Regions from separate parts of the Streptomyces sp. NPDC058221 genome, predicted to be linked through region 3. Evidence: riboswitches for the same ligand, from Rfam matches in the RefSeq annotation. Region 3 holds a riboswitch; each other region holds the start of a gene.
The links. A riboswitch is a leader RNA that binds a small molecule or an ion and turns the genes downstream of it on or off. The one in region 3 is predicted to bind cyclic di-AMP.

Region 1 (5,591 bases), on a different contig from region 3:
GACATCATGCACTTGAAGCCGTTGCGCTGGGCCAGCTCGACGGCGTCCAGGGTCTCGGTCAGCGAACCGATCTGGTTGACCTTGACGAGCAGGGCGTTGGCGGAGCCCTCCTCGATGCCGCGGGCCAGGCGCTCCGGGTTGGTGACGAAGAGGTCGTCGCCGACGATCTGCACCTTGGCGCCGATCTTGTCGGTGATGACCTTCCAGCCGGCCCAGTCGTCCTCGTACAGCGGGTCCTCGATGGAGACCAGCGGGTACGCGGAGACGAGCTCCTCGTAGTACTCGGTCATCTCGGCGGCCGAGCGGGACTTGCCCTCGAACTCGTACGTGCCGTCCTTGTAGAACTCGGACGCGGCGACGTCGAGCGCGAGCGCGATGTCCTTGCCCGGGGCGTAGCCGGCCTCCTTGATGGCCTCGACGATGAGGTCGAGGGCGGCGCGGTTGGACTCCAGGTTCGGCGCGAAGCCGCCCTCGTCGCCGAGGCCGGTGGACAGGCCCTTGGTCTTCAGGACCTTCTTCAGCGTGTGGTAGACCTCGGCGCCCCAGCGAAGGGCCTCGGAGAAGGACTCCGCGCCGATCGGGGCGATCATGAACTCCTGGATGTCCACGTTGGAGTCGGCGTGCGACCCACCGTTGAGGATGTTCATCATCGGGACGGGCAGCAGGTGCGCGTTCGGGCCACCGAGGTAGCGGAACAGCGGCAGGTCCGAAGCCTCGGACGCGGCGTGGGCGACGGCGAGCGAGACGCCGAGAATGGCGTTGGCGCCGAGCGAGCCCTTGTTCTCGGTGGCATCCAGGTCGAACATCGCCTGGTCGATCAGCCGCTGCTCGGTCGCGTCGTAGCCGACGAGCTCCGGGCCGATCTGCTCGATCACGGCGAGGACTGCCTTCTCGACACCCTTGCCGTGGTAGCGGTTGGGGTCACCGTCGCGAAGCTCAATGGCCTCGAACGCACCGGTGGAGGCTCCGGACGGGACGGCAGCACGGCCCGTGCTGCCGTCGTCGAGGCCAACCTCGACCTCGACCGTGGGGTTGCCCCGGGAGTCGAGGATTTCCCGGGCTACGACGACGTCGATGGACGGCACGAGGCGATCTCCTTCTGGGATATGACGCTGGTTGTGCAGGGTCACTTTGGCCTTGCGCCAAGAGCCTAACCGGCCCGGCCGTCTCAGTCGGCCGCACGCCCGTCCCCTGGGACGAAAAAGGACCCAAGGGCAGGCATAGCCGGGCATACGACCAGAAATTTACTGGTGAGTAACTACAACAGTTGAACAATCAACACAGAAACGGCAGGCCCCGGCCCGGCACGCACGGGGGGAAGATGCGGCCGGACCGGGGCGGTCGGCGAGGAGGATGCCGAACTGCTTCAGGAGGTGCTGGACTACTTCGCCAGGTGGAGCTGCTGACCCGGGAAGATCATGTCGGCGTCCTCGACGATGTCCTTGTTCAACTTGAACAGCTGCTCCCAGCCGCCCTTGACGTCGTGGTCGGCAGCGATCTTGCTCAGCGAGTCGCCGGTGACGACCTTGTACTCGCCGTCGCCCTTCTTGACCTTGTCGCCGGTCGGCGTGGTGACGGTCTTCTTCGACTCGGCCTTGGGGGCGGCCGAGCGGTCCGAACGGTTGGTGGAGGGGGCCTCGCTGCGCTCGGCCTTCTTCGGCTCGGCCTGCTGGGCCGGCGCCGACTCCTGCTTGGGGGCGGTCTCGGTCTTGCCGGAGCCGGTGTCGACGCCCGGGTCGACACCGTCGTTGCTCAGGTTGCCGGCACCGGCGCAGGACCAGGCGCCCGGTCCCTGCATGTCGAGGAGCTTCTCGGCGACCGCGATCTGCTGGGACTTGCTGGCGAGGTCGGCGCGGGCCGCGTACTGCGTACCGCCGGCGGCGGCCCAGCTGGACTGCGAGAACTGCAGACCGCCGTAGTAGCCGTTGCCGGTGTTGATGGACCAGTTGCCGCCGGACTCGCACTGGGCGACCGCGTCCCACGTGGAGACGGAGGCGGCGGACGCGCCGGTCGCACCCATGAGGGGCACGGCGATGGCGGCACCGGTGACACCGGCGAGCGTGGCGATACGGACGGCCTTGGACGGGCGACGGTGCTTGTTGCCCTTGCTGTTCAGCAGCATCGAGACTTCTCCTCACCGACGCCTACGAGGTGAGCTGTCGGGTTCGGGCCAAGTGAGTTGCCCGGTCGTGCGTCCTAGCGCACGACTTCACCCCAAGCCGCTCCCGATACGTCTCGCGACGACCGGGCCCGGCACTTACCTGGGTCCCCCGCTCCTGCCTACGGCGCTTTACGCGTCTGTTCCCTTCGACCGACGGCAGGATTCGGCGTGACGATCGACGGGGCCCGCGGTGCGAGCGGTTCCGACCGTAAACACACGCAACCCCCACATTCAAAGAAGGACATACCGGATAAACAGCCCGTATTCGCATCTGAAGAACACCTGTTTGCGCAGGTGGGAACGGATGCGGCGGGAGCTCTCGGACAAGATGCATCAGTTCACGCGAAGAGACCCATGTCTCACTTAGTCAAAAGTGGGACATAGGCCTCTTAAATACCCCAGATTCAGGGTGCTTTCAGCTGTTGATCAGACTGCGTGCAGAGCCGTTCTCATCCGGTCTTCACGCCGAGGTCGAGGCTCTGGCCAGGCAGGATGAGGTTCGGGTCGGAACCGACCTCCGCCTTGTTGGCCTCGTACAGCCCTGTCCAGCCGCCGGGCAGATTCTGTGCGTCAGCAATCGCCCAGAGGTTGTCGCCCGCCCGGACGGTGTACGTACCGTCAGCGGCCGGTGTGCCGGTGTCGCGTGCCTCACCGTCACCGCGTGAGGCGTGCCGCCCCGAGTCCCGCTTGCCGCCGTTCCCCTCGGGAGCCGGCGCGCCACGGTGCTTGCCGCCCGTCTCCGTGTCCTGCCCGGCCCCGTCCGAGGCATCGTCGGAGGGGGTGGCCGAGGGCCCGTCCGAGGGGCCGTCCGCGCCGGAGGAGCCGGACGGTGAGGGCGTGGCGGACGGGGTGGCCGACGCGTCGGGCGTACGGTCCTTGTCAGCCGTGTCGTCGGTCGCATCGGTGGCGTCGTCCGACGGAGCGTCCGTCGCGTCCTCGGAGGCGTCGTCGGACGGCTCCGCGCTCTGTGACGGGTCGGCGGACGGCGACGGGTCCGCGGACTCCGACGGGTCGGCGGACGGCGTGCTGCCCGGGTCGACGCCCGGCAGGGACCCGTCCTCGGCGAGGCCGGACACGACGGCACAGCTCGGCCACGCCTTCGGGCCCTGGTCGTCCAGGACCTTCTCCGCCACGGCGATCTGCTGCGAGCGGCTGGCGAGGTCCGCGCGCGGGGCGTAGGAGTCGCCGCCGTAGGACTTCCAGACCTCCTGAGAGAACTGCAGGCCTCCGTAGTAGCCGTTGCCGAGGTCGGCACTCCACATGCCACCGCTCTCGCACTCGGCAACCCGGTCCCACGTCGAGGCGTCGGCGGCGTGCGCGCCGGCCGCACCGAGCAGAGGGATGGCGATGGCCGAGCCGGTCACGCCTGCGGCGACGATGATCGCGGGTGCCTGACGAGGGCGACGGTGTCTGCCGTTCGCGGAGCCCATGAGGATGCCTTCCGTGTGACTGACGAGTGACTGGTGAGTCGAACGGTGAACCTAGCGGGACACGAACGTGTGTCACAAGTCGATGCAGCGGAGATCACGTGAAAGTCACAGAGTTGACAGAGTGTCACTTCGACCGGAAACGGCTTCGGGGGCGAACTCCGAGGGAAGGGTGTGCAGTCCGCGCACGGCAAGCCCCCCATGCCGGAGCAAATCGGCAGGTTCCACCGCAAGCCGCAGGTCCAGAAGGCGTTTCAGCAGCGTGGCGGGCGCGGTCCGTTCCTCCGGCCTGGGCGAGCGGCGCTCCCGGACAGTGAGGGCCGCCGTGCCGTGTCCGAGGTGCTGATTGTCACGCTGCACGAGGCCCCCGCCGGTGCGGGCCGGCCGAAGCGTCCGGGGCCCTGTGGACGGTGCGGGCCGGCCCGCGGACGCCCGATACCGTCGTCATGTGAACCACACCCCGCCGCCCGAACTCTTCACCTGGGAGTTCGCCACCGACCCGTACCCCGCCTACGCCTGGCTGAGGGAGCACAGCCCCGTACACCGGACGACACTGCCCAGCGGCGTCGAGGCATGGCTCGTCACCCGGTACGCGGACGCGCGGCAGGCCCTCGCCGACAGCCGGCTCTCGAAGAACCCCGCGCACCACGCGCAGGACGCCCAGGGAAAGAGCAGGACCGGTATCCCCGGCGAGCGCAGCGCCAACCTGATGACGCATCTGCTGAACATCGACCCGCCCGACCACACCCGGCTGCGCCGGCTGGTGTCCAAGGCCTTCACGCCCCGGACGATCGCCGCTTTCGGACCCCGTGTGCAGGAGCTGGCGGATCAGCTCATCGACGATTTCGCGGCGAAGGGGGAGGCCGACCTGATCCATGACTTCGCCTTCCCCCTCCCCATCTACGCCATCTGCGACCTGCTCGGCGTACCCGAGGAGGACCAGGCCGACTTCCGCGACTGGGCGGGCATGATGATCCGGCACGGCGGCGGTCCACGCGGCGGAGTCGCCCGGTCCGTGAAGAAGATCCGCGCCTACCTCGCCGAACTGATTCACCGGAAGCGGGAGAACCCCGGCGACGACCTGATCTCCGGACTGATCCGGGCGAGCGACCACGGCGAGCACCTCACCGAGAACGAGGCCGCCGCGATGTGCTTCGTGATCCTCTTCGCGGGTTTCGAGACGACCATCAACCTGATCGGCAACAGCGCCCACGCGTTCTTCCGCAATCCCCCGCAGCGTGCCGTCTTCCAGGGTGCGGTCCAGCGGGGCGACGACCGTCTCCTGGACACCGCCATCGAGGAGCTGTTGCGTTTCGACGGCCCGGTGGAGCTGGCCACCTGGCGCTACGCCACACAAGCGCTCGACATCGGAGGAACGCGCATCGGCGAGGGCGATCCGGTGCTCGTGGTCCTGGCGGCGGCCGACCGTGACCCGGCCCGTTTCGCGGAGCCCGACACACTCGACCTGTCCCGCCGGGACAACCAGCACCTGGGGTACGGGCACGGCATCCACTACTGCCTGGGCGCGCCCCTCGCGCGTCTGGAGGGCCGCACCGCGCTGGAGACCCTGTTCCGCCGGCTGCCGGACCTGCGGCTCGCGGTGGACCCCGGCGACCTGCGGTGGCGGGGCGGCCTCATCATGCGTGGTCTGCGGACGCTCCCGGTGGAGTTCACGCCACGCTGACGCGGCTTCAGCCGTTGCCCTCCGCCGCCCTGATGGCGTCCCGGTAGGTGCGTCCCGCGGCCCGCAGGGCGGCCTCCGGGTCGGTGCCGTCGTCCTGGGCGCGTACGGCCAGCTCCAGGAGCCGGTAGCCGATGCCGTCGCCCTCGGGGAGCGGCACGTCGAGACCGGCGCTGCGGACCCGGCCGGCCAGCTTCGCCGCGAGCGCCAGGGCGGGCTGGCCGAGCGGCACCCCGTCGGTGACCGACTCCCGCTGCTTCTCGATCGCCTTGGTCCGCAGCCAGTGCGCGTGGACGTCCTCGGGGGTCTCGGCGGTCTCGTC
Region 2 (5,591 bases), on a different contig from region 3:
ACTGCCCCGCCCCACCGCCTCCGTTCCCTCCCTTTCCCACCACCCCGTCAGGTCTGGCGCACGGGCCGGCAGGACTCGCTCCGCAGACCGAAGGTCCAGGCGAAGCCGGCCTTCGCCGTCCGCGTCGCGGGCGGTACACGCAGCCAGTACGTGCGGTGCGTACCGTCCGGCTCCGGGGTGGAGTTGACCACCCCGACCATCACCACGTCCTCGTCACCGTCGAGCGCGATCCGCCGGAGGACGCCCGTCCCGTCCGGGTGGACCGGTTCGGCACCCGACTCGCTGAGGCAGCGGTCGTATCCGTAGAACTCCAGCATCACTCGGCGCGGCTCCGCGAGGAAGTCCGCGGGCACCGCCATGCCGCGCCAGGCGTACAGCCCGAACCCGTCCCGGTAGGCGAGCGCGGGCCCGTCGCCGCTGTCCAGCCGGCCCGCCGCGTCACGGTGCAGCACCTCGGGGCGCTCGCTGATCACCACGGTGCGCTCGTAGGGCCAACACCAGCCGGCGTTCCTGGCCACCGCCGCCGGTCCGTCGAGCGCGTGGCGACCGGGCCCGGTCGTCCCGTTGTCAGTGAGCCGCCGGGTCGCGATCCAGACGAACCTCAGCGGCCGTACACAGTGGCTGGCCGCGGCGGGCACCGCGGGCCGGGACAAGATCGCGCTCTGGTGCACGTGCCACCCGGGGCAGACGCCGTCCGAGCGCTTCCTCGCCCGGTGCGGAGAGCTGGCGTCGCTCGGCATCCGCCACAGCGTCGGTGTGGTCGGTCTCGGCGACCACCTCGACGAGGCGCGGCGGCTGCGGGCCGCGCTCCCAGAAGAGGTCTGCCTCTGGGGCAACGCCGCGGAGGGGCACAGCTATACGGACGAGGAGGCCGGCCGGTGGACGGAGATCGACCCGTTGTTCCCGTACAGCCGCCATCCGCACCGGTCGGCCGGGCTGCCCTGCCGCACCGGTGAGTCGGTGGTCTCGGTCGACGGGGACGGCACGGTGCGCCGCTGCCACTTCGTCAAGGCCGAGCTCGGCAATCTGTACGACGGCAGCTACCGGCGGGCGTTGGGCCCGCGGTCCTGCCCGCTCGCCGTCTGCGACTGCCACATCGGCTACGTCCACCTGGAGACACTGCCGCTGTACGACGTCTTCGCGGGCGGCGTGCTGGAACGCGTACCGGCCCGGCCGCTGTACGACATCGGACGGAGACGCGCGTAACCCCCCGGACGAGTCGCCGGCCGACACCGCCCCGGAGTTCGCCGAGCGGCACCCGTTCCGCGAACTCCGACCGGGCTCCCGGGCGCCGGGAGCCCCCGGCCTCAGAGCGGCAGCAGGTCCGGCCGCTTCGCTTCCACATGGTCTCCCGAGGATTCACCGCGCAGCCGGCGCCCGATCCACGGCACCAGGTACTCGCGCGCCCAGTGGATGTCGTCGCGCCTGACCTCCAGCGTTCCCCGGTGGGCCTGCGGCGGCCATTCCTGGTCCGGGTCCGCCGGCACGTCGAGGCCGAGGACCTGGGCGGCGCGCAGCGCGACCCGGGTGTGCCCTTCGGGCGACAGGTGCAGCCGGTCGCCGTCCCACGCACGCCGGTCCTGCACGGAGCGCAGCGACCAGAGGTCGAGCACCGGGCAGCCGTAGCGGTCCGCGATGGAACGCACATGGGCGGTGTAGGTGGCGATCTTGCCGCGCAGATGGCGCAGCACGGGAACGCCGCGGGTGTCGAAGCCGGTGGTGACCATGACGGTGCCGACCGATTCGGTCAGCTCCGCGACCGCGCGCTCGAAGCGCTCGGCCACGTCGTCGGGGTCGGTGCCCGGCCGGATGATGTCGTTGCCGCCCGCGCAGAAGCTCACCAGGTCGGGGGCGAGTTCCTTGGCGCGGGGCACCTGCTCCTCGACTATCTGGTCGAGGAGGCGTCCTCGTACGGCGAGATTGGCGTATCTGAAGTTCCCGTGCGCGGCACCTGTGATGCCCTCCGTACCGGGGTCCGGGAGCTGGTCGGCGAGGAGTACCGCGAACCGGTCCGCCCAGCCGACGAATGTTCCGTCCGGGCCGAGGTCGCCGACTCCCTCGGTGAAGCTGTCGCCAATCGCCGCGTACGACTCGATGGCGCCCTGTCGGTTGATGACGCCCTGTCGGATGTTTCTCGAATCGTCTGCCACAAGGGCATATCCTGCACCTTCGAATGTGACCTACGCGACCGTAATACGGGGTTGACGGGTGGTGAGATAGACCACCTGGTCAGGTTTTGGTAAAGGGGGAATAAGTGCGCCCGGCACCAGATGCCGGGCGCACTTCACAGCAGAGGGACGGTGCGCCGCCGCACACCGTCCCTCTATGCATTGCTCAGGTCCTGGTTACCGGACCGGTGTTGCTGGATCAGACGTTGATCCCGTGCGACGCCAGGTAGGCGATCGGGTCGATGTCCGAGCCGTACGCCGGGCCCGTGCGGACCTCGAAGTGCAGGTGCGGGCCGGTCGCGTTGCCGGTCGCGCCCGAGAGGCCGACCTGCTGGCCCGCGGTCACGGCCTGGCCCGCCGAGACGGAGAGCGAGGACATGTGGCCGTACTGGGAGTAGTGACCGTCGGCGTGCTTGATGACGACCTCGTTGCCGTACGCGCCGCCCCATCCGGCGGTGACGACGGTGCCGGAGGTGACCGCCTTCACGCTGGTGCCGGTGGAGACCGGGAAGTCGATGCCGGTGTGGCTGCCGCTGGACCAGCTGGCGCCGGAGGCGCGGTAGGCCGTGGTGTGGTTGCCGGGCACCGGGTGGACGTAGCCGGAGGCGGCGCTCTGGTCCGCCGAGGACTCGTCGGACGACTGGGTGTCGGAGGAGGAGTTGGAGGCCGTGGAGGCCTTCGACTCGGTCTTGGCAGGAGCCTTGGACGGGGCCTTCGACGGGGTGGTGGCACCCGCGGAGGTGTGCGAGCCGGTGGTCGGGGCGTCGCCGGTGGCCTTGCCGCCGAGCGTCAGCTTCATGCCCGGGAAGATCAGGCTCGGGTCGTCGCCGACGACCTTGCGGTTGTCCTGGTACAGCTTCTCCCAGCCACCCTTGAGCTTGTGCTGGGCGGCGATCTTCGACAGGTAGTCGCCGGAGACCACGGAGTACGTCTTGGTGCCGGACTGCTTGTCGGCGACCGGCTTGGCCGGGGAGGCGTGCGTGGCGGCGGCCGACTTCGCGGTGGCGGGAGCGGCCTGCTCCGCGGCGTTGGCACCGGTGGCGCCGAGCAGCGGAAGCGCGATGACGGCTCCGCCGGCACTCGCGACGACGACGCCACGGGCAATGGTGCTGGACTTCGGACGGCGGTGCTTACCCGGTGTGGGCATGAAGAATTTCCTCTCCGGCGCCTACGAGGTGAGCTGTCGGGTTCGGGCTGGAGATGCCCGGCCGCGCCTGGCGCGACTTCACCCCGAGCCGGCCGGATCACTCCGGTCGGCGGCTTACCTGGTTCCCCCGCTCCTGCCACACGGTGAGTGGGTGCGAATTCCGGACGGCGGCAGGATTAGGCGTTCCATCCGGATTGACATGGAACGTAAGCGAGCCGGGACGGCGGAAACAAGCCACAGGTTCCACACCGGATTCCGCACCGGAAATTCGACCTGGAATTCCGGTCACACTCCGTGGATTACGGATCTTGGCTTTCCGCGCGGCGTACGGATTACCCGGCCGGGCCGCCGCCACACACCGTCACGGATATGATCCCGCTCACGAGCGGGTGACCATCTCCCGCATAAGCAGGGCATGTTCGACTAAAAGCCTCAATACGGACATGTCATGTCCGTCGTTCACACCGGGGGGCCTTGCCGTCCCGCGTGACCACCGCCGTCGCAGCCCGTGCCGCCACGGCCCCGAACCGTGGTGGTCCGGCGGCCCGCACAGGGGTGGTCACCGAGATGATTGCCCGGGTCATCGATGTCGTATCGTCCGAGAGTGGACCCGCCGGCGACACGCGTCGGCGGCAGAGCCTCCAGGAGTGACCGTGACGCAGCAGCTGCCGCAGACCCCGTCGACGGAACCGGAGCTGGCGGGAGTCCGAAATTTCCGTGATGTGGGCGGGCTGCCCACCTCGGACGGCCGCCGCGTGCGGTACGGGCGGCTCTTCCGCAGCGGTCACCTCGCCGGCGCCACGGCCGAGGACGCCGCGTTCCTCGGCGGGCTCGGTCTGCACACCGTCTTCGACTTCCGCAACGCCGCCGACCTCAAGCTGGACGGGCTGGACGTGGAACTGCCCGGAGTGCGCAATGTGAACATCCCGCTCACCGACCCCGCCGACGGCAGCGAGTTCTGGCGGATGGTGCGCGACGGCAACATGGACGAGCTGCGCAGCCTTCTCGCCGACGGCAAGGGGACCCATCGCATGGTCGCCTCCTACCGCACGATCATCCTGGAGCGCACGGCCGAGCACAGCCGCGTGCTGCACGCCCTGGCCGAGGACAGCGTTCCCGCCCTGATGCACTGCGCGGCCGGCAAGGACCGGGCGGGACTCTCGATCGCGGTCTCACTGCTCGCGGTCGGCGTCGGGCGCGAGACCATCGAGGCCGACTACCTCAAGTCCAACGACGCCCACCGCCGCTACCGGGTGCGCCGCAGCGACACCTCGGCGGCCGGGATGTCGCCGGAGGTGATGGAGCTGCTCAGCCCGCTCTTCGGCGCCCACAGCGAATATCTCGCCGCGGCCTTCGCCACGATCGACGAGACGTGGGGCGGCACCGACCGCTACCTCTCGGAAGGGCTGAAGATCACGCCCGAGACGCGGGAGCGGCTGCGCGAGCGGCTCCTCGACGACGCGTGACGGGCCCGGGGACGCCGCCGGCTACTGGTTGTGCATCCCCACCGCGAACAGCAGGTAGAGAAAACCGGCGATGACGTGCCCGGCCACCAGATAGGCGAACAGCCTGATGACGAGCCCGCGCGGCATCCTGCTCTCCTGCGAGTCGGACTTCTTGCGCCTGGCCGGGGTGAGCGGGTCGTAGTTCTCGGAATCGGACATGACAGTCCTCTCTGGCGACCGGACGGGCCGGCGGCGGGGAAAACGTCTCAGCGACGGTGGATCCCGCTGCCGAGGCACAGCTCGGCGGCGGGGCTCTGCAGCAGGGTGTGGACGAAGAGCAGTTCGGCGCCCTCGCGGTCCGGTGCCTCGATCCGGTGCGGGGTGAGCGAGTCGAAGTGCGCGCTGTCGCCGGGAGCCAGGTCGTGCACGATCTCCCCGAGCGTCACCCGGAGCCGCCCGGCCAGGACGTACAGCCATTCCTCACCGGGATGGACGCGCACCAGATCGCCCTGGGCGCCGTACGGGACCCGGACACGCAGCGCCTGCATCGCCCGGCCGGAACCGCCGGCCTGCTGGTACATCCAGCCGTCCGCCTCGGCCCCCTCGAACTTCCGGCCACGGACGATCGCGTCACGTTCCGGCGGGATCTCGCCGAGCAGCTCGGAGACCGTCGTACCGTAGATCCTGGCAAGTCCGAGCAGCATCGGCAGCGAAGGCTGCCGCCGGCCCGTTTCGAGCCTGGACAGATGGGCGGGCGAGAGCCCGGCGCGTTGGGCGGCGGTCTCCAGGGTGAGCCCGCGGCCGCGGCGCAGATCGCGCAGGCGCGGTGCG
Region 3 (5,591 bases):
CACAACCGCCTGGTCCGCCGGGACCGTACGGCCGTCGCGGCCGGCTTCGGACTGCTGCGGCTGGCCGGCGCGCCCTCGCTCGGCTGGCTGGACGTCAAGACGTCCGGCGGTGTCGAGGTCGCGCAGATCGAGTCCGCCGTCGACGAGGAGCTCGCCCGGTTCGCCGGTGAGGGACCCTCGCCCGAGGAAATGGAGCGGGCGCAGGCCCAGTTGGAGCGTGAGTGGCTGGACCGGCTCGGCACGGTCGCGGGCCGCGCCGACGAACTGTGCCGGTTCGCCGTGCTGTTCGGCGACCCCCAGCTCGCCCTGACCGCCGTGAACCGGGTGCTCGACATCACCGCCGAAGAGGTTCAGGAGGCCGCCAGGGCCCAGCTGCGCCCCGACAACCGGGCGGTGCTGGTCTACGAGCCCGTCGAGCCCGCGGAGCCCGCCGAAGAGGCGGAAGACGGCGCCGCCAACGACACCGACGCGCACGAAGGAGCGGACAAGTGAGCGACGCTGCCGCGACTGGAGTTTCGATGGAGTACCACCCGCAGCCCGCCCCCGGAGCGGCGAGGCCCTGGGCCTTCCCCGCGCCTGAGCGCGGCTCCCTGCCCAACGGCCTCACGGTGCTGCGCTGCCACCGCCCCGGCCAGCAGGTCGTCGCCGTCGAGATCTTCCTCGAAGCCCCGCTGGAGGCCGAGCCCGAGGGTCTGGACGGAGTGGCCACGATCATGTCGCGCGCCCTGTCCGAGGGCACCGACAAGCACAGCGCGGAGGAGTTCGCCGCCGAGCTGGAGCGGTGCGGCGCCACCCTGGACGCCCATGCCGACCACCCCGGCGTCCGGGTCTCCCTGGAGGTGCCCGCGTCCCGGCTGGCCAAGGCGCTCGGCCTGGTCGCCGAGGCCCTGCGGGCACCGGCCTTCGCCGACAGCGAGATCGAGCGGCTGGTGAACAACCGGCTCGACGAGATCCCGCACGAGCAGGCGAACCCGGCCCGGCGCGCGGCCAAGCAGCTCTCCAAGGAGCTCTTCCCGGCCACCGTCCGTATGTCGCGCCCGCGCCAGGGCACCGAGGAGACCGTGGAGCGGATCGACTCCGCGGCCGTGCGCGCCTTCTACGACGCCCATGTGCGGCCGTCCACCGCGACCGCGGTGGTCGTCGGGGACCTCACCGGCATCGACCTGGACGCACTGCTCGCCGACACCATCGGCGACTGGTCGGGCAACACCTCCCAGCCCCGCCCCGTCCCGCCGATCACCGCCGACGACACCGGCCGCGTGGTCATCGTGGACCGCCCCGGCGCGGTGCAGACGCAGCTGCTGATCGGCCGGATCGGCGCCGACCGGCACGACAGCGTCTGGCCGGCCCAGGTGCTCGGCACCTACTGCCTGGGCGGCACGCTCACCTCCAGGCTCGACCGGGTACTGCGCGAGGAGAAGGGCTACACCTACGGCGTACGTGCCTTCGCCCAGGTGCTGCGCTCCTCGGCCGCGGACTCCGCCACGGGGGCGACCGGCGCCGCGATGCTGGCCATCAGCGGCTCGGTGGACACCGAGTCCACCGGTCCGGCGCTGGAGGACCTGTGGAAGGTGCTGCGGACCCTGGCCGCCGAGGGCCTGACGGACGCCGAGCGCGAGACGGCCGTGCAGAACCTCGTGGGCGTCGCCCCGCTGAAGTTCGAGACGGCGGCCTCCGTCGCGGCCACCCTCGCCGACCAGGTCGAGCAGCACCTCCCGGACGACTACCAGGCACAGCTGTACGCGCGCCTGGCGGACACGGGCACGGTGGAGGCCACGGCGGCCGTGGTCAACGCCTTCCCGGGGGACCGGCTGGTCACGGTCCTCGTCGGGGACGCCGCACAGATCGAGGAGCCCGTCAGGGCGCTCGGCATCGGCGAGGTCTCGGTCGTCACCGGCTGACCGGTCAATCACCCTGACAGCAGGGCAAAAGGGAAAGCCTCCGGCAGTCACTGAACCGCCGGAGGCTTTCCCTTTTGCCTGCTTTGGGGGAGAGGTCGCCTGTCTGTCCTGTGGGATGCGCTACAAAGCGGCCTGTCCGTTTGGTGCGGAGAAGCACCCCCGCCTAGCGTCGGCCCGGCTGTCCGTCACCCGTATGCCGCATCCGCGACGTACCGGACAGCCATCGCCGAGTCCCCGTCAGGCGCGAGCCGGGGGAGCCGGGGACCCACGCAGTCCCTGGGGTGAATCGGATGCCCGTGCCTCTGTGAGGCTGGTGGATCCGTAGGAGACCTTCCTGCTCCGAACCCGTCAGCTAACCCGGTAGGCGAGAAGGAAGGAAAGGACCAGCCACTTCATGGCGTTCACCCGTGCCACCGGGAAGCACCGTGCCCCGAGCCGTCTGACGCGCTGCGGCGCGAAGGCCGTCGGCATCGCGACCCTGGCCACCACCGGCGTCATCGGCTCCATGGCCTCTCCGGCCCTCGCCGCGGACACCGAGACCCCTGTCACCGGCGAGACCGGCCTCACCCAGGTCATCGCCATCGAGGGTGACCTCGCCGACCGGATCGCGGCGCAGGCGGACGTGCAGCAGCACCAGGCCGACGTCGCCGCCAAGGCGAAGGCGGAAGCCGAAGCGAAGGCGAAGAAGAAGGCCGAGGCCAAGGCCAGGGCGGCCGCGAAGGCCAAGGCCGCCGCCCGCGCCGAGAAGGCCCGCGAGAGCAAGGCGCGTGCCGCCCGCTCCGCCGAACGCGCCCGGCTCGGCACCTTCCAGCTCCCCGTCGCCGGTTCCTACGTGAGCACCGGCTACAAGTCCAGCGGCTCCATGTGGTCCTCCGGCAGCCACTCCGGCATCGACTTCCACGCCGCGTCCGGCAGCTCCGTCGTCGCCGTCGGCGCCGGTACGGTCGTCGAGGCCGGCTGGGGCGGCGCGTACGGCAACAACATCGTGCTCCGGATGACGGACGGCACGTACACCCAGTACGGCCACCTCTCCTCGATCGGAGTCTCCGTGGGGCAGAGCATCGGCCAGGGGCAGCAGATCGGTCTCTCCGGATCGACCGGCAACTCCACCGGGCCGCACCTCCACTTCGAGGCCAGGACCACGCCGTCCTACGGCTCCGACATGGACCCGGTCGCCTACCTGCGCGCCCACGGCGTCACCGTCTGACCGAAGCGGACCACCTCGCTGAAGGCCCCGGCACCAACGCCGGGGCCTTCGGCGTGCCCGGCCGCCGGAGCAGGGCGTGGCACCCGTTCCCGAACCTCTCGGTGACCAAAAGATATTCATGAATTTCCACCCGGCATCGGAAATGCGGCGGCATTGCAATAGAGTCACAGGATAGGCGTCGATCGGCCGCGTTTCGCGGGGATTAAGGCGGAGGTTCGGACATGCGCATTCCGGCGCATTCGGTATGCACGGCAATCCGTGACGACATCGTCTCGGGTGTCTTCGAACGCGGCAGCCGACTCACGGAGGAGGTGCTCGCACGCCGTTACGGGGTCTCCCGCGTCCCGGTGCGCGAAGCGCTGCGCACCCTTGAGTCCGAGGGTTTCGTGGTCACCCGCAGGCACGCCGGGGCCTGTGTCGCCGAGCCCGACGAGCAGGAGGCGGCCGATCTGCTGGAGGTCCGGATGCTGCTGGAGCCGCTCGGCGCGGCCCGCGCCGCCCGGCGCCGCACCGACGCCCACCTGAAGGTGCTGCGCGGTCTGGTCAGGCTGGGGCAGGAGCGGGCGCGCCGGGGTGAGGGCGAGGACCTGCGCTCACTGGGCGGCTGGTTCCACGAGACGCTCGCCCAGGCCTCCGGCAGCCCCGGCCTGATCGCCCTGCTCACCCAGCTCCGGCACAAGATCGCCTGGATGTACGTGGTCGACCAGCCGGCCCGTCCGGCCGACTCCTGGGCCGAGCTCGGGGCCATCGTGGACGCTGTGGCGCGCGGCGACGCGGAGCGGGCGAGAGTGCTGGCCGCCCAGCACGCCGAGCGGGCCACCGACGCACACCGGCTGCGCCGCCCGGACCGGCCGGGTTCCGGCACCGTTCCCCGCGCCGGCCGGGTGAGGACTTCGCAACATGTCGTAAACACCCCGAGCGGCCGGCTTTAACAATTACGCCGTATACAAATAACAGTATTCAGGGGGGCTTCTTTTTGCTGCCCTGAATTCGGTGCTGCACTGAATTCGGTGAAGTGGCCTGTCCGGATCCTGTCCGGATTGGCCGGCTCCTTGTGTAAACGAAAGAGCCGCGGCTCCCGGTCGAGGGGGCCGCGGCTCATCCGCAGGAATTCCGGCAGTCGTGACCGCTGGATCAGACGGTCTCCGGGAGCTCGTCGAGCCCCTCGGCGACCAGCTTGGACAGGCGGTCCAGAGCGGCTTCGGCGTTGTCGGCGTCGGACGCGAGGATGATCTCCTCGCCGCCCTGCGCGCCGAGCCCGAGCACCGCGAGCATGGACGCGGCGTTCACCGGGTTGCCGTCGGCCTTGGCGATGGTCACGGGGACGCCGGAAGCCGTGGCGGCACGGACGAAGATGGATGCGGGGCGGGCGTGCAGGCCCTCGGCCCAACCGACGTTGACGCGGCGCTCAGCCATGGTTCTGCCCTTCACGAATCAATGGTTGTCTAGACCAGTCTCTCATGCAGTGCGCAATGCTCCGGCCGACCCGCGGCCCGTCCGCGGCCCGCGTCCTGCCGTCGGCCGGCCACCCCCAGACTGCCCCGGCCCCGGCCCCCACGCGACCGGTGACCGAGCCGTAGGCTTTGCCCATGGAGCCCTCTGTGGAGCAGAGTCCGCATCACGCCTACCCCGATCACTGGGAGGCGGACGTGGTGCTCCGCGACGGCGGCACCGCGCGGATCAGGCCGATCACCACGGACGATGCCGAACGGCTGGTCAGCTTCTACGAGCAGGTCTCGCCCGAGTCGAAGTACTACCGATTCTTCGCGCCGTACCCGCGGCTCTCCGCCAAGGACGTCCACCGCTTCACCCATCACGACTACGTCGACCGGGTGGGACTCGCCGTCACGGTGGGCGGCGAGTTCATCGCCACGGTCCGCTACGACCGGATCGACGCGCACGGCAGGCCCGCGTCGGCCCCTGCGGACGAGGCGGAGGTGGCCTTCCTCGTCCAGGACGCGCATCAGGGCCGCGGGGTCGCCTCCACCCTGCTCGAACACATCGCCGCCGTCGCCCGGGAACGCGGCATCCGCCGTTTCGCCGCCGAGGTGCTGCCCGCCAACAACAAGATGATCAAGGTGTTCCGGGACGCCGGATACACCCAGCAGCGCAGCTTCGAGGACGGCTCCGTCCACCTCACCCTCGACCTCGAACCGACCGCCGAATCGCTCGCCGTCCAGCGTGCCCGCGAGCAGCGTGCCGAGGCACGGTCCGTGCAGCGGCTCCTCGCCCCCGGCTCCGTCGCCGTCATCGGCGCCGGACGCAACCCCGGCGGGGTCGGCCGTACGGTCCTGCGCAACCTCCTGGGCGCGGGATTCACCGGCCGTACCTACGCGGTGAACAGCGCCTTCGCCGCGGATCAGGGCACCATCGACGGGGTGCCCGCCCACCGCTCCCTCGGCGAGATCGGCGAAACCGTCGACCTCGCCGTGGTCGCCGTGCCCGCCGAGCGGGTGCCCGAAGCCGTCGCCGACTGCGGGGAA

Region 1: another riboswitch for cyclic di-AMP. It lies ahead of ACFVW8_RS08065 (transglycosylase family protein); the one in region 3 lies ahead of ACFVW8_RS28615 (M23 family metallopeptidase).
Region 2: another riboswitch for cyclic di-AMP. It lies ahead of ACFVW8_RS09430 (peptidoglycan DD-metalloendopeptidase family protein); the one in region 3 lies ahead of ACFVW8_RS28615 (M23 family metallopeptidase).

Annotation. Positions count from the first base shown of each region.
Region 1 is NZ_JBHVWF010000016.1:27,237-32,827, reverse strand. It holds gene eno (phosphopyruvate hydratase) at 1-1,085, opposite strand, end outside; gene ACFVW8_RS08065 (transglycosylase family protein) at 1,382-2,122, opposite strand; cyclic di-AMP (ydaO/yuaA leader) riboswitch at 2,127-2,298, opposite strand; gene ACFVW8_RS08060 (transglycosylase family protein) at 2,611-3,591, opposite strand; gene ACFVW8_RS08055 (cytochrome P450) at 4,037-5,272, shown strand; gene ACFVW8_RS08050 (nucleoside triphosphate pyrophosphohydrolase) at 5,280-5,591, opposite strand, start outside.
Region 2 is NZ_JBHVWF010000020.1:3,839-9,429, reverse strand. It holds gene ACFVW8_RS09450 (TetR/AcrR family transcriptional regulator) at 1-1, shown strand, start outside; partial or broken gene ACFVW8_RS09445 (DUF6745 domain-containing protein) at 48-536, opposite strand; partial or broken gene ACFVW8_RS09440 (STM4011 family radical SAM protein) at 577-1,206, shown strand; gene ACFVW8_RS09435 (SGNH/GDSL hydrolase family protein) at 1,308-2,150, opposite strand; gene ACFVW8_RS09430 (peptidoglycan DD-metalloendopeptidase family protein) at 2,368-3,315, opposite strand; cyclic di-AMP (ydaO/yuaA leader) riboswitch at 3,319-3,508, opposite strand; gene ACFVW8_RS09425 (tyrosine-protein phosphatase) at 3,969-4,781, shown strand; gene ACFVW8_RS09420 (DUF6126 family protein) at 4,803-4,979, opposite strand; gene ACFVW8_RS09415 (helix-turn-helix domain-containing protein) at 5,027-5,591, opposite strand, start outside.
Region 3 is NZ_JBHVWF010000112.1:15,382-20,972, forward strand. It holds gene ACFVW8_RS28605 (M16 family metallopeptidase) at 1-492, shown strand, start outside; gene ACFVW8_RS28610 (M16 family metallopeptidase) at 519-1,901, shown strand; cyclic di-AMP (ydaO/yuaA leader) riboswitch at 2,116-2,283, shown strand; gene ACFVW8_RS28615 (M23 family metallopeptidase) at 2,296-3,108, shown strand; gene ACFVW8_RS28620 (GntR family transcriptional regulator) at 3,330-4,040, shown strand; gene ACFVW8_RS28625 (HPr family phosphocarrier protein) at 4,243-4,524, opposite strand; gene ACFVW8_RS28630 (GNAT family N-acetyltransferase) at 4,698-5,591, shown strand, end outside.